DNA from 2 places in the Oceanobacter sp. ABM4_470 genome. Region 2 is predicted to be linked to the other one. Evidence: predicted binding sites of a transcription regulator. Region 2 holds the regulator's gene; the other holds the start of a gene.
What was found. The regulator LexA, encoded in region 2, represses DNA repair genes until DNA is damaged. The targets are predictions, from matches to a motif close to TACTGTNTANNTANACAGTA.

Region 1 (7,462 bases), 980 kb from region 2:
CTGCGTTGGTTTAAGCTTCGGGGGGAGTGAAGCTCAAACCGCTGCCTGTTGTTTCGCCAGGGAGAGCATTTCCTTGGCGTGTGAAAGGGTGCTGCGGGTGATGTCGACACCACCCAGCATGCGAGCAACTTCGCGTATGCGTTGGTCGCCGTTCAGTTCCTGAATGCGGGTGTGGGTGTGCTCATCGCCAGCAATTTTGCTCACCATAAAGTGCTGGTGGGCCTGGGATGCCACTTGCGGCTGGTGAGTGACACACATTACTTGGCCTCGATCACCCAGTGTGCGCATCAGGCGTCCAACGCGCTCGGCAGTGCCACCGCCAATACCAACATCCACTTCGTCAAAGATCATGCAGGAAATATCACTGGTTGCCGCTGTAACTACCTGAATCGCCAAACTGATGCGTGACAATTCACCGCCAGAAGCGACTTTGCCAAGCGGCCCTGATGGCATGCCGGGGTTGGTTTGTACCATGAACTGAATGTGATCGATGCCGTGCTTGTTGTGCTCGTTGTCTGGCAAGGTTTCTACGCGAGTTTCAAAAATCGCCCGCCCCAGCGACATGGCTTCAAAATGACTGCTGATGTCGGCATCCATCGACTGTGCTGCGTGCTGACGTTGCAGGCTCAGTTGCTCGGCTTCAGCCCGGTAGTCCAGCTCCAGCTGTTTTACATCGGCGACCAGCTGTTCCAGGTCATCGTCTGACAGATTCAGTTCGGCCAATGCGGCTTCCTGTTCTTGCCAGTGCTCGTACAGTCGCTCCGGCTGAATCTGGTGCTTGCGCGCCATGCTGAAAATGTCACTCAGACGTTGTTCCACCTGTTGCAGTCGGTGCGGGTTGATATCGACCTGTTCCAGATAGCGGTTCAACGAACTGCCAGCTTCTTCCAGCAGGATGTTGGCTTGCTGCATCAGGTCACGGGCTTCGGCCAGGCTTGGGTGTTCATCGTCGATGCGTTCGAGCTGTTGCAGTGCCATGTAGGCAAGCTGGGCTGCGCCGTTGTCGCTATGGTCACCACCGTTGGTGGCGGCGAGGGCGTTTTGGCCGTCCAGCAACATGGATTCGGCGTTGGCCAGTCGCTTGTGCTCCAGCTCCAGTTCATCCAGTTCTTGCTCACCCAGCGCCAGTTCCCGCAGCTCTTCTACCTGATAGCTTAATAGCTGTCGCTGAGCCTGAATTTCACTGCTTTCTTCCTGCAGGCGCAGCAGCCGTTTGCGGCTCGTTTGCCAGTTGGAATACAGCTCGGCTACCTGTTTGGCCAGTGGCTTGAGACCGGCGTAGGCATCCAGAATTTGTCGGGGTGTGTCTTTTTCCAGCAGGCGCTGGTGAGCGTGCTGGGAATGTACTTCTATCAGATGCTGAGCCACGTCTTTCAGATCGGCGGCGGATGCCGGGCGGCCATTGATGTAGCCACGGGAGCGTCCTTCGGCAGAGATCACTCGGCGAAGCAGAATCTGGTCTTCTTCATCGGGCAGGTCGCGGCTCTTGAGCCAGGCACGGGCATTCGGCGTTGGCAGGAAGCTGGCGCATACTTCGGCTTTATCTGCACCTTTGCGCACCATGCCGCCTTCGGCCCGTTGCCCCAGGGTGAGGCCAAGCGCATCCAGCAAAATGGATTTGCCTGCACCGGTTTCGCCGGTGATCACGGCCATGCCTTTGGAAAATTCCAGCTCCAGGTGTTCAACCAGAGCGAACTGATGAATTGACAGATGAGCGAGCATAACGGGCTCCGTATCTGAATGGATATACAGTGTTTTTATATACAGTGGTTTGATCTGTCAACTCAAAAAATGATCAATTTGAAAAAACCTGTTCCATTTTGCCCTTGAATCCCGATTTGGCAGCCCCATATAGGCTCCAGTGCAGATTTTCGAGAGAGGAAACATTCATGTCTGAAGAGCAAAAGGTTCAGGAAGAAGCAGTTCAGGCTGCGGAAGAGCAGCAAGCAGAAGCGACGGTAGAAACCCAGGAAGACGTCGTTGAGCAGGGCAATGAACTGGAAAGCCAGCTGGAAGCGGCACAGGCTGAAATCGCTGAGCTGAAAGAGCAGGTGTTGCGTGTTCAGGCAGAGATGCAGAACGTTCGTCGTCGTGCCGAAATGGACGTTGAAAAAGCCCACAAGTTTGGTCTTGAGAAATTTGCCAATGAAATGCTGAACGTGGTCGACAATTTGGAGCGCGGTTTGGCCGCAGCGCCAGAAGAAGACGCCACCAAAGCGATTCGTGAAGGCATTGAAATGACCCTGAGCGGTTTCACCAGCGCACTGTCCAAGTTCAGTGTTGAAACCGTTAACCCACAGGGTGAAACCTTCAATCCGGAATTGCATCAGGCAATGACCATGATTGAAGTACCAGGCACTGCGCCAAACACCGTTATTGATGTGATGCAGAAGGGTTATACCCTGCACGGTCGTTTGCTGCGTCCTGCCATGGTTGTGGTCAGCAAAGGTGGCCCGGCCATCGATGAAAACGCCTGATTGGATGGCGTGAACAGACGGTAAATTTGTTAAAAAAATTTACCGTCGGCTCTTGAAACAAAATGTTTCGGGCCCAGATAGAAGACATGAGACAACGACAACCCGGCAGAGTGATTCAGAACGGGTTGCCACCGAAATCAAGATTATGCAGGCAGCAAGGGCTGCCCAAGTTTGGAGAGATTTATCATGGGTAAGATTATTGGTATTGACCTCGGTACCACCAACTCTTGTGTGGCCATCCTGGACGGTGAAAAAACCAAGGTTATCGAGAACGCAGAAGGCGATCGTACTACTCCTTCCATCATTGGTTACACCGATGATGAAACTCTGGTAGGTCAGTCTGCCAAGCGTCAGGCGGTAACCAACCCAACCAACACCCTGTTTGCTGTCAAGCGTCTGATCGGCCGTCGTTTTGAAGACGACGTGGTTCAGAAAGACATCAAAATGGTGCCTTACAACATCGTTAAAGCCGACAACGGCGATGCATGGGTTGAAGTGAAAGGCAACAAGATGGCGCCGCCACAGGTTTCCGCAGAAATTCTGAAGAAAATGAAGAAGACTGCTGAAGACTACCTGGGCGAAAAAGTAACTGAAGCGGTTATTACCGTTCCTGCTTACTTCAACGATGCTCAGCGTCAGGCCACCAAAGACGCCGGTAAAATCGCTGGTCTGGACGTAAAACGTATCATCAACGAGCCAACCGCTGCGGCACTGGCCTACGGTATCGATAAAGAAGGCGGCGACCGCACTGTTGCTGTATACGACCTGGGTGGTGGTACGTTCGATATCTCCATCATTGAAGTGGCAGACGTTGACGGCGAGAAGCAGTTTGAAGTTCTGGCCACCAACGGTGACACCTTCCTGGGTGGTGAAGACTTCGACATGCGTCTGATCGAATACCTGGCGGAAGAATTCAAGAAAGAATCCGGCATCGATCTGCACAACGACCCACTGGCTCTGCAGCGTCTGAAAGAAGCGGCTGAAAAAGCCAAGGTTGAGCTGTCTTCCAGCAGCCAGACCGACGTGAACCTGCCGTACATCACTGCAGACGCAACCGGTCCCAAGCACCTGAACGTAAAAGTAACTCGCGCCAAGCTGGAAAGCCTGGTAGAAGAGCTGGTTAGCCGTTCCCTGGAACCATGCAAAATGGCTCTGAAAGACGCTGGCCTGTCTGCTTCTGAAATCGACGAAGTGATTCTGGTGGGTGGTCAGACCCGTATGCCACTGGTACAGAAGAGCGTTGCTGACTTCTTCGGCAAAGAGCCACGTAAAGACGTGAACCCTGACGAAGCCGTTGCCGTTGGTGCTGCGATTCAAGGTGCGGTTCTGTCCGGTGACGTGAAAGACGTACTGCTGCTGGACGTTACCCCGCTGACGCTGGGTATTGAAACCATGGGTGGCGTGGCGACTCCTCTGATCGAGAAGAACACCACCATCCCGACCAAGAAGTCTCAGGTGTTCTCTACTGCTGACGACAACCAGACTGCCGTGACCATTCACGTTGTTCAGGGTGAGCGTAAGCAAGCGGCACAGAACAAGTCGCTGGGTCGTTTCGACCTGGCCGACATTCCGCCAGCACCACGTGGTGTGCCACAAATTGAAGTTACCTTTGACATCGACGCCAACGGTATTCTGAACGTTAGCGCCAAAGACAAGGCGACTGGCAAGGAACAGTCCATCGTGATCAAGGCCTCTTCCGGTCTGAGCGATGACGAAATCGAGAAGATGGTTCAGGACGCTGAAGCCAACGCTGAAGCGGACAAGAAGTTCGAAGAGATGATCCAGGTGCGTAACACTGCCGACGGCATGATCCACGCAACCAAGAAGACTCTGGAAGAAGCAGGTGACAAAGCCACTGCTGAAGAAAAAGAAGCCATCGAAAAAGCCATCACTGATCTGGAAGAAGCCCTGAAAGGTGATGACAAGGATGATATCGAAGCCAAGACCAACGCGCTGACCGAAGCGTCCGGTACTCTGGCCCAGAAACTGTACGCTGAGCAGGCTCAGGCCGAGCAAGCGGCAGGCGGCGCTGACGCCGGTGCTTCCTCTTCCAGCAAAAACAACGACGATGACGTTGTTGACGCTGAATTTGAAGAAGTGAAGGACAAGTAAGGTCGCTTCCTGAAACAGGGAGTAGTTCGCCCCCGGCGGGCTACTCCCTTGTTTTGTTTTTGGAGGTTTTGTTTCTGGAGGTCTGCTTCAGAACACAGAAGAATATTTCTGATTTGAGGCGTTTAAGACAATGGCCCAACGAGATTATTACGACATTCTGGGTGTTTCCCGGGATGTAGACGGTAAAGACCTGAAAAAGGCCTACCGCAAACTGGCGATGAAATATCACCCGGACCGTAACCCGGACGATAAAGACGCCGATGCCAAGTTCAAGGAAGCCACCGAAGCTTACGAGATTCTCGGTGACCCACAAAAACGTGCCGCTTATGACCAGTACGGCCATGCGGGTGTTGATCCTAACGCCGCTGGTGGTTTTGGCGGTGGCGCAGGCGCTGGTGGTTTCAGTGACATTTTTGGCGATGTGTTCGGCGATATTTTCGGCGGCGGTGGTGGTGGCGGTCGTGGTGGCCCGCAGCGTGGTTCCGACCTGCGCTACACCCTCGACCTGACCCTGGAAGAAGCCGTTCGTGGCGTTGAGAAGAAAATTCGCATCCCGACGCTGGTTGGCTGTGAAACCTGTGACGGTTCTGGTGCCAAGCCGGGCACGCATCCAAAAACCTGTGGTACCTGTAACGGTATGGGTCAGGTACGCATGCAGCAGGGTTTCTTCTCTGTACAGCAAACCTGTCCGACCTGTCGTGGTTCGGGCACCATAATTGAAGATCCTTGTACCAGCTGTCATGGCCGTGGCGTAAAAGAAGAAACCAAGACCCTGTCGGTGAAGATTCCGGCTGGTGTGGATACTGGCGACCGCATTCGTCTGGCAGGTGAGGGTGAAGCCGGCTCCATGGGTGGCCCATCCGGTGACCTGTATGTGCAGGTATCGGTACGTGACCACGCCTTGTTTAGCCGTGACGGTCGTAACCTGTATTGTGATGTGCCAATCAGCATTGTTGATGCAGCACTGGGTGGCGAACTGGAAGTGCCAACACTGGATGGCCGTGTGAAGCTGAAGATTCCGGCCGAGACCCAGTCTGGCAAGATGTTCCGTCTGCGCGGCAAGGGTGTAACCCCGGTTCGTGGCGGTGGTGCTGGTGACTTGATGTGCCGTGTGCAGGTCGAAACGCCGGTGAACCTGACCGAACAGCAGAAAGATCTGCTGCGTCAGTTCCAGGAATCCCTGACCGGTGAGAAGCATTCACCGCAGAAGAAGAGCTGGTTCGAAGGCGTGAAGAAGTTCTTCGAAGAGATCTGATTCAATTTTTTGAAAAACATCAGCCCGTGCTCGGTTACACTGCCGTCACGGGCTTTTTATTGTTGGGAAAATAACCATGACACGTATTGCGGTAACCGGTGCTGCCGGTCGAATGGGACGCGTATTGATTCAGGCAGTCGATGCGGCTGAAGGTGCCGAGCTGGGCGCCGCTATTGTATTACCTGGTGATGCAATGGAAGGCGTGGACGCGGGTGCCATTGCCGGCCTGGGTAAAGACCTGGGCGTGAAAGCGGTTTCCAGCCTGGAAGCTGTCGTCGACGACTTTGACGTACTGATCGACTTCACCTCTCCGGCGGCGACGCTGGCGAACCTGAAAATCTGTGGCCAGCACGGTAAAAAAATCGTCATCGGCACCACAGGTTTGGACGAGGCGCAGAAAGTCGAGTTGCAAGCCGGTGCTGAGCAAACTGGCGTGGTGTTCGCTCCGAACTACTCCGTGGGCGTGAATCTGTGCCTGAACCTGCTGCGCATGGCGGCATCCGTAATGGGCGATGAAAGCGATATTGAAGTGATTGAAATGCACCACCGCCATAAAGTGGATGCGCCATCCGGTACCGCGCTGCGCATGGGCGAAGTGGTTGCCGAAACCATGGGTTGGGATCTGAACGAAGTGGCTTGCTACGGCCGTGAAGGTCAAACCGGTGCGCGCCCTCACAAGCAGATTGGTTTTGAAACCATTCGTGGTGGTGACGTCGTCGGCGACCACACTGTGATGTTTGCCACCGAAGGCGAACGCGTTGAGATCACGCACAAGGCTCAAAGCCGTATGACCTTTGCCAAGGGCGCGGTTCGCTCTGCGCTGTGGGTAACCGGTAAAGACAGCGGCTTGTTCGATATGCAGGACGTACTGGGCTTCTGATGCCGAGGCGGAAAGCGATCGTAAGCGTGTAAAAACGCATAAAAAAACCGGCGAAAATGCCGGTTTTTTTATGGCTGCTTTTCAGGGCAGCTGTTTGGCGTCACGAGCCAGGCTATTTGACGATCAACAGGTGATCCAACGCCCGGTCGAGCATTTCGTTCATGTTGTCTGGTTTGCCCATCGGGTCGAACATCATGCCGGTCAGCATCTGGCTGTTGCCCAGTAACCAGCGAGCGCGCTCGTCGGCAGGCAGGCCGCTTTTCAGTTCGCCGCTGTCGATACCGGCTTGCAACTGCTCGGTCAGCATCGCCAGCAATTCGGATTGCAAGCTCAGGTACTGTGGCCACACTTCCTCGCGCGGGGAGGCGCTCCATTCCAGCCACACCTTGATGTAGTCTGGCGTTTCTTCGCAGCTGCGCAGAAAACGGTGGAAGTAGAGGCGGATGCGGGCCAGTGGCGACAGCTCCTGATTTTCAAAAGATGACTGCGCAATGTTCAGCATGAACTGGGCAACTTCAGCCAATACATCGTTGACCAGAGCTTCGCGAGTCTTGAAGTAGTTGAATACGGTGGCGACGCTAACGCCACCCAGTTCTGCGATGTCGGTATGACCACCTCGGCCAATGCCCCGACGGGAAAAAATCTCAACCGCGTAAATCATCAGCAGACGTTTGCGTTCTTCCGGAGCCAAACGCCTTCTTCCTTCTACGGCTACAGGCATAGTGTCCCTCATCTATG
Region 2 (7,462 bases):
GTGTTCATTATGGACGACGCCGAGCAGTTCCTGCCGCTATACCTGCGTTTTGTGAAGGGTGTGCTGGATTCCAACGACCTGTCCCTTAACGTATCCCGTGAAATTCTGCAGCAGGACAAGCAAGTCGACAGCCTGCGTTCCGCGCTGGTGAAGCGCGTGTTGGATACGCTGACCAAACTGGCCAAGAACGATTCTGAAAAGTACCAGCAGTTCTGGGATCAGTTCGGTGAAGTGCTGAAAGAAGGCCCGGCTGAAGATTTCGCTAACAAGGAAAAAATCGCAGGTCTGTTCCGCTTCTGCACCACCAAGTCGGAAGGCACTGTTGAAAATGTTGGTCTGGCTGACTACGTTGCGCGCATGCGTGAGGGTCAGAAGAAGATCTACTACATCACCGCAGAGAGCGTTGAAGGCGCTCTGGGTAGCCCGCACATTGAATACTTCAAGAAGAAAGGCGTTGAAGTACTGCTGCTGACTGACCGCGTTGACGAATGGATGGTTGGTCATCTGTCCGAGTTCGACGGCAAGCAGTTCCAGGACATCACCAAAGGTGAACTGGATCTGGATGATCTGGCGGACGAAGAAGAGAAAAAACAGCAGGAAGAACTGCAAGAAACCCACAAGGCACTGATCGAACGCGTTCAGGACGCTCTGGAAGATGTAAAAACCGTACGTGTTACCTCTCGTCTGACGGATTCACCGGCCTGCCTGGTGGTAGGGCAGTTCGACATGGGTGGCCACATGCGCCGTATGCTGGAAGCTGCGGGTCAGGATGTTCCTGAATCTGATGTGACACTGGAAATCAACCCGACTCATCCACTGATTGCCCGTTTGGATCAGGAGCAGGATGAAGATCGCTTCAAGGAACTGGCGGGTCTGATTCATGCCCAAGCGCAGTTGGCCGAAGGCTCTCAGCTGAAAAACCCAGCGGAATACGTTGGTAAGCTGAACAAACTGTTGCTGGATCTGATGAAGTAATCGGTAGCGGGATTCAGTCCTAACTACTGTTACTCAGTGCAGCGCCCCGGCTCTGTAAGCCATGTCAACCACGTGGGTTGATGTGCGTTTATAGAGTACCGGGGCGCTGCTATGATGCGCTTACGTTAATTTTGTGTGCCGGAGCGGAGCTTCGGCAAAAAGATCTTCCTTGGGGGAAATATGAAAGGTATTGCTGTGGCCACTCGTAGTGCAATTGCGGGAACCCTGTTGTCTGTTGCTGCTGTTTCCGCACAGGCGGGAGGTACCTTGGACTTCAGTTTGGCTAACGAATCCGTTCGACTGGCCTACGACGCCACCCAGGCCGACTCTGGCCTGCACATCAACCTGTCCGGCTTGCACGACATGGACGACGGCGACCTGCTGGGTGCGGGCCTGCATGTGGTTGATTTGAAAAACCGCAACAAGAACCTGTACTTCGGTGTAGGTGGTAAAGCCTTCCTGTTTGATACCGATATCGACGCCCAGGGTGGTGCTGTTGGTGTGGGTGGCTTCTTCCGCGCCAACTTGCCAACGCACCCGGACTTCAGCCTGGCCGGTTACGCTTACTATGCGCCCAAGGTAGTTTCCTTCGGTGATGCCGAAAGCCTGCTGAGCACCGATATTCGCGCTCAATACGCGGTTATTCCGACTGCTCGCGTTTACATGGGTTACCGCTACAACGGTGTGCGTCTTGAAGATGTTAGCGACCGTTATGAATTGGGCGAAGGCGTTCACTTTGGTGTGACGCTGGACTTCTGATGGCAGCAATTAACTGGGTAGGCCAGACCAATCAGCGTTTGTACCAGTGTCGACTGATGCTGGAGCAGGTTGAGCTGGCAGACAATCATGCGCTGGCGACGGCATTGGAAGACGGTGCCGTATTGCAGTTGGGCGCCGCCTATCGTTGCTACCTCAATGAGCTGGCTGGATTGGTGAACGTGAATGGCAAGGTCAACGACCTGGCTGAACTGTTCGCCAAGGCTGCGTTTGCCATTGCCGACATGCAAGAGCTGAAACAGCTGGAAGCTGATGTTTACGGTTGGCTGGGGCAGCTGCAGCAGATGCTGCGTGATGCCCAGCAACTGGCGGCGGTCAGTAAGCCGAGCAGCGTCGAACAGGTTGAGCCGAGTGGTAATCTGATTGCTAGTGCACCGGCGGAACAAAGCCGTGCGGAAATCTTGCTGGGCATATTGGGTGAGTTACAGGCCCTGATTGAATGCCAGCGTGGGAATCACAAGGAAAGCTGAACCTGCGATTCATGAAGTCCAGTTACTCAAAACACCCGCCATGTGGCGGGTGTTTTTGTAAATACTGCGGATACTCGGGTTTGTCGCTTAAACACGTTCAGTAAGAATCGGCACTTGCGGCTATTTTGGCAGGTACTGAACAGCTGGATTTCCCTGCGGTCGGCAATGCTGGCCGTTACTCTTGTTATCTTTATGTTACACTCGCCATCCAATTTTCGTGAGACCTTCTATGGCACGCTTCTTTGAGATTGTAGAGCTTACCAATGGTGACGTGGCGCTTCGTCGGGTTGATGACGAAGAAGACGGTGATGCGCTGGTGCGTATTCATTTTTCAGCCGACGCCAAAGCCAGTTTGAGTGAGCATCATGTAGATATTGCCCGCGTCATGCTGGAAGCCGGTGTGCGTAAAGTGGGTGAGTTGTCTGGTTTTGATATGGACGACGAAGAATTTGATATTGATGCGCCGTCTCACAAGGTACATTGATCTGTCTGGTATCGCACTCATTGTTTGATGGCTAATGACCTGTAAAACATCAGCCCAAAGCGTGGATAAGATACCCAGCAACGAAAAAAGCAGCCAATGGCTGCTTTTTTTGTGCTTCGATTTTGAGCCTTGTTGTTCCAGTAAGGCATTGAACCGTCGCACTGTCAGAGGCTGCTGTGAACCAGTACCACATGAGTACCACTTTGGGCGGCTGTTTGGCGCAGGCTTCTGCGAGCCTCGCTGCTGAGACCACCTTGCCATTCAATGATCAAATGGCTGTTGGCACTGGCCATAATACGTTCGCACAACGCCATTTGGGTGTCCTGGCACAGATCAATATGGACTACCGGAGCGGTACCGAGGCCAATACTCTCCAACCACTGTTTGTTCAGGGTCCGATTCGGGCTAAGCCACATCAGCCAGCGGTTACTGGAATTACACTGCGCCAGCATCGGTAATAGCTGCATCGGCTGGATAGCGCTGTCGTCACTCAGAATCATTTCGGTCAGACTGCCTTTGGCTGGCTGGACATTCAGGGTCTTGCGATCCTGAATCCGGCTGCTGAGAGACAAATCAGGCTGGTGATCGACTTGCAAACTCATCTGGCGCATGGCGGCTGACCTCGTGATAACTGACTGAGAACTTAGTGGCGGCGAATGACGCCGACGTACAGTCCTTCGATGTTAAATTCCTGTTCGCGCAGATCGACTTCAATCGGCGCGTATGCTTCGTTTTCGGCGTGCAACAGAACCTTGTTGCGGTTCTTTTCCAGGCGCTTGACGGTCACTTCGTTTTCAACCCGGGCAACCACCACCTGACCATTACGAGCGGTATCGCACTTGTGAACCGCAATCAGATCGCCGTCCATAATGCCGATGTTCTTCATGCTGTCGCCGTGTACTTCCAACAGGTAGTTGGCATCTGGTTTGAAAAAACCGGTCGGCAGGTTGCAGTAATCTTCAATGTGCTCTTGCGCCAGAATGGGTTCACCAGCGGCCACACGACCGACGATAGGCAAACCTGGCTGTTGGGTTTCAATCACACGAATCCCGCGTGAGGCACCTGGCATGATCTCAATAGCCCCTTTGCGCGCCAGTGCTTTCAAGTGTTCTTCGGCGGCATTGGGAGACTTGAACCCAAGCTCTTTGGCAATCTCCGCACGGGTTGGCGGAAATCCGGTTTCCTCGATTCGGCTACGAATCAGATTCAACACCTGCTGTTGTCTTGCGGTGAGCTTGATCATGTGTCTTTCCATATCTGTTTATCTGTACAGTGGTTGGAAATATATACAGTAAAAAATACTGTGTAAACCCACAGTGTTTATTTTTTGTTGGTCTATTGCTCATTGAATTTATTGGGCTGGACTGGTTGGGGAGAAATCGTCGGGCTGGGGGATAAGTTACGGATTTTCCTGGCTGGTATAGGTGGGAACGGTTTAGAGGCTCTGGTTTTATTTGCCAGTTTGTTTGAATACGTATTCGGGTTGACGCTTTTCTACGCGGTAACGACAGTGTTTCCAGTACTTTAGCGCCGTTTTTAGGAAATAGATTTGATTCAGTTGCGTTTCAAACGTATGTTTCAAACAACAATAATGCATGGAACCTCAGCCCCATGGCCCAGAAAGACACCGCCAAAAGTATTCTTAATGCCGCTGAAGAATTGTTTTCCGAGCGCGGGTTTGCCGAAACCTCGCTGCGTAACATTACCAGCAAAGCCAATGTGAATCTGGCCGCGGTGAATTACCATTTCGGTTCCAAGAAAGAACTGATTCAAGCCGTATTCGCCCGCTTTCTGACGCCGTTTTGCGCCAGTCTGGACGAGGCGCTGGCCCAGTACGAAGCCGAGCTGAATGGCGATACGCCAGATTTCGGCAAGTTGCTGCGTTTGCTGTCGGGTACCGCGCTGGCAGCTGGCAAGGGCAGCACTCGTCGCGTGGGCATTTTCATGCGTTTGCTGGGCCTGGCTTACTCACAAGAGCAGGGACATTTGAGGAAATTCCTGCGCAATGAATACGGCCAGGTGTTCAGCCGTTTTATGACACTGGTAACCGCTGCGTCGCCGGGGCTGGATGATCAGGAGCGATTCTGGCGTATTCACTTTATGTTGGGGGCGACGGTGTTTACCCTGTCCGGGGTTGAGTCATTAACCGCCATGGCAGAACACGACCTCGGCGTCAGCAGCGGTATCGAGCAGGTGATTGACCACCTGGTGCCGTTCCTGTCGTCGGGCTTTCAGGCTCCACACCAAGACTGACCTTCGATACCGAGAACGTATGATTGTCGACACTATTGGGCTGCGGGATGCGCCCACGATTGAAATTTCCATTGCTGATCAGGCGCTGCGTTTTAGCGCTGAAGATCGCTGCTATCTGTTTGATGTGTCTACCGCGCTGAATGGCGTTGGTGAGCGAAACGGCAGTGGCTGCACGCCGCGCGGTTGGCATCGTGTCGTCGCCCGTATTGGCGACGGCCTGCCCATCAATGCCGTGTTTGTTGGACGTCGTTTTACCGGCGAAATCTATTCGCCGGCGTTGGCCGAACAGCACCCCAGCCGGGATTGGATTCTGAGCCGTATTCTCTGGCTGCAAGGCTTGGAGATTGGCCGCAATCGCATGGGCAATGTCGACTCGATGCGACGCTATATTTATATTCACGGAACTCCGGATACGGAACCTATGGGGCGGCCGGAGTCTCATGGCTGTGTGCGTATGCGCAATGAAGACCTGCTGACGTTGTTCGATTTGGTGCCCGCTGGCACCCGGGTCTGGATACAGGAACACAGCTTTTCGAGAATCCCATGTCGTTTGATCTGACCACGTCTGAACCCCGCCCATCGGTGGGTGTAATTGCCGATTTGATCGGTACCGAACTGGTTCCACAAGACCGTGTTGTACTGGACTCACCCGCATTAAGCGGATTGATTCTATTTGCTCGTAATTATCAGAGCCGCAGTCAGTTAACCCAATTGCTGGATGCGGTACGCCGCGAACGCCCGGAGTTGCCGGTGTTTGTTGATCAGGAAGGCGGTCGGGTACAGCGTTTCCGAGACGGTTTTGTTCGTCTACCAGCCATGATGCGGTTGGGTGAATGTTTTGCGGCTGACACGGATCTGGCTGTCGAGGCGGCTGAAAAACTGGGCTTTGTAATGGCTGCTGAACTGGTTTTGGTGGGTGTTGATACCAGTTTTGCCCCGGTACTGGATATTGAGCGAGGGTGCTCCCGGGTGATCGGTGATCGCGCTTTTGGCACCAGTGCTGCGGTGGTTGCCCAGCTGGCGTCGGCGTTTATTCAGGGGATGCGAGCGGCGGGTATGAAAGCCGTAGGCAAACATTTCCCCGGGCATGGCGCTGTTGAAGCCGATTCCCACAAGGAGTTGCCGCTGGATGATCGCAGCTACTCTCAGCTGATGTACGATATGCGCCCGTTCAAACAGTTGTCGGCAGCGGGGCTGTTGGACGGGGTGATGCCTGCCCATGTGGTGTACCCGGCGGTCGACCCGGTATCAACCGCTGGTTTTTCTCAGCGTTGGATGCAGTTGCTGCGTCAGCGGGTGGGTTTTGACGGCGTGGTTTTCAGTGATGATCTGACCATGGAAGGCGCGGCCAAATACGGTGACTACCGTAAGCGGGCTGAGTTGGCGATGGCAGCGGGATGCAACGCATTGGTGGTGTGTAATGTGCCGGAAGGCGCTGAGGCGGTGCTGAAGGCTGTCGTTGATGCAACGGCATCCGCGGATTCGCCTTATCGCAAGCTTGATCTCTCTGATTGGCGTATTCGCTATAGCGGAGAACAGCGACTGCAGATCGAAAGCGATCTGCAACAACATATTCAATGGCTGGTGGAAGCCGGTCTGATTCAACACGATTTTGAGTAACAAAAGCATGGCGTTTAATCGCATTGGCATTATTGGTGGTACTGGTCTGACTCGTTTGGAAGGCCCGCACATCACCCAATCCCATGACATCAATACCGTTCTCGGCACGCCTTCCAGCGCGGTACAGGAAGGCACCTGGCAAGGCAAACCGGTGTTGTTTTTGGCTCGCCATGGCCACCCGCATGCGGTGCCACCCCATAAGGTTAACTATCGGGCCAATCTGCTGGCACTGCAGGAAACCGGGGCTGAGGCCATTATTGCTGTGAACGCGGTGGGCGGTATTCACGCGGACATGGGGGCTGGTGCCATTGTGATTCCGGACCAGTTGGTCGATCTGACCTGGGGCCGCGAAAGCACCTTCTTTGATGGTGCCTACAAGCCGCTGGAGCACATCGATTTTACCGATCCTTTTGATGCCACACTGCGCAAAGCATTGCTTGCAGCGGCCAAGGATATTGCGCTCGATGTACTGGATTTTGGTGTGGTGGGTGTCACTCAGGGGCCGCGTTTGGAAACCACGGCGGAAATCAACCACATGGAGCGCATCGGGTGTGATCTGGTGGGTATGACCAGTATGCCTGAAGCGGTGCTGGCCAGAGAGCTGGGTATTCCATATGCCAGTATTTGTCTGGTGGTTAACCCGGCTGCCGGTCGCAGTGACGCAGAGATCACCATGGAAGACATTCGGCGTGTGTTGGATGGCGGAATGGGCCAGGTGCGTGACCTCATTGCTGCGGTTCTGCCGCGCCTTTGATGTTATTCAGGATGGGGCAGTCCCTAGGGGCCCGCAACAAAAAGCCCCGGTTATTCAAGTGAATAACCGGGGCTTTTTCGTTTCCGGGCCGTGATTAGCGCGAATCAGTTCGTTTGCTTCGTTGTCGCT

Region 1: the regulator LexA is predicted to act here: its motif matches at 1,750-1,769, upstream of recN (DNA repair protein RecN).

What each region holds. Positions count from the first base shown of each region.
Region 1 covers NZ_JBSWTR010000001.1:2,554,851-2,562,312, reverse strand. The annotation lists gene recN (DNA repair protein RecN) at 34-1,722, opposite strand; gene grpE (nucleotide exchange factor GrpE) at 1,890-2,477, shown strand; gene dnaK (molecular chaperone DnaK) at 2,664-4,589, shown strand; gene dnaJ (molecular chaperone DnaJ) at 4,720-5,844, shown strand; gene dapB (4-hydroxy-tetrahydrodipicolinate reductase) at 5,921-6,724, shown strand; gene ACXADJ_RS11185 (TetR/AcrR family transcriptional regulator) at 6,837-7,415, opposite strand.
Region 2 covers NZ_JBSWTR010000001.1:1,576,011-1,583,472, reverse strand. The annotation lists gene htpG (molecular chaperone HtpG) at 1-975, shown strand, start outside; gene ACXADJ_RS07010 (YfaZ family outer membrane protein) at 1,156-1,734, shown strand; gene ACXADJ_RS07005 (DUF6586 family protein) at 1,734-2,222, shown strand; gene ACXADJ_RS07000 (hypothetical protein) at 2,452-2,706, shown strand; gene ACXADJ_RS06995 (cell division inhibitor SulA) at 2,871-3,317, opposite strand; gene lexA (transcriptional repressor LexA) at 3,350-3,949, opposite strand; gene ACXADJ_RS06985 (TetR/AcrR family transcriptional regulator) at 4,318-4,959, shown strand; gene ACXADJ_RS06980 (L,D-transpeptidase family protein) at 4,979-5,518, shown strand; gene nagZ (beta-N-acetylhexosaminidase) at 5,503-6,579, shown strand; gene ACXADJ_RS06970 (S-methyl-5'-thioinosine phosphorylase) at 6,587-7,333, shown strand; gene ACXADJ_RS06965 (CsiV family protein) at 7,438-7,462, opposite strand, start outside.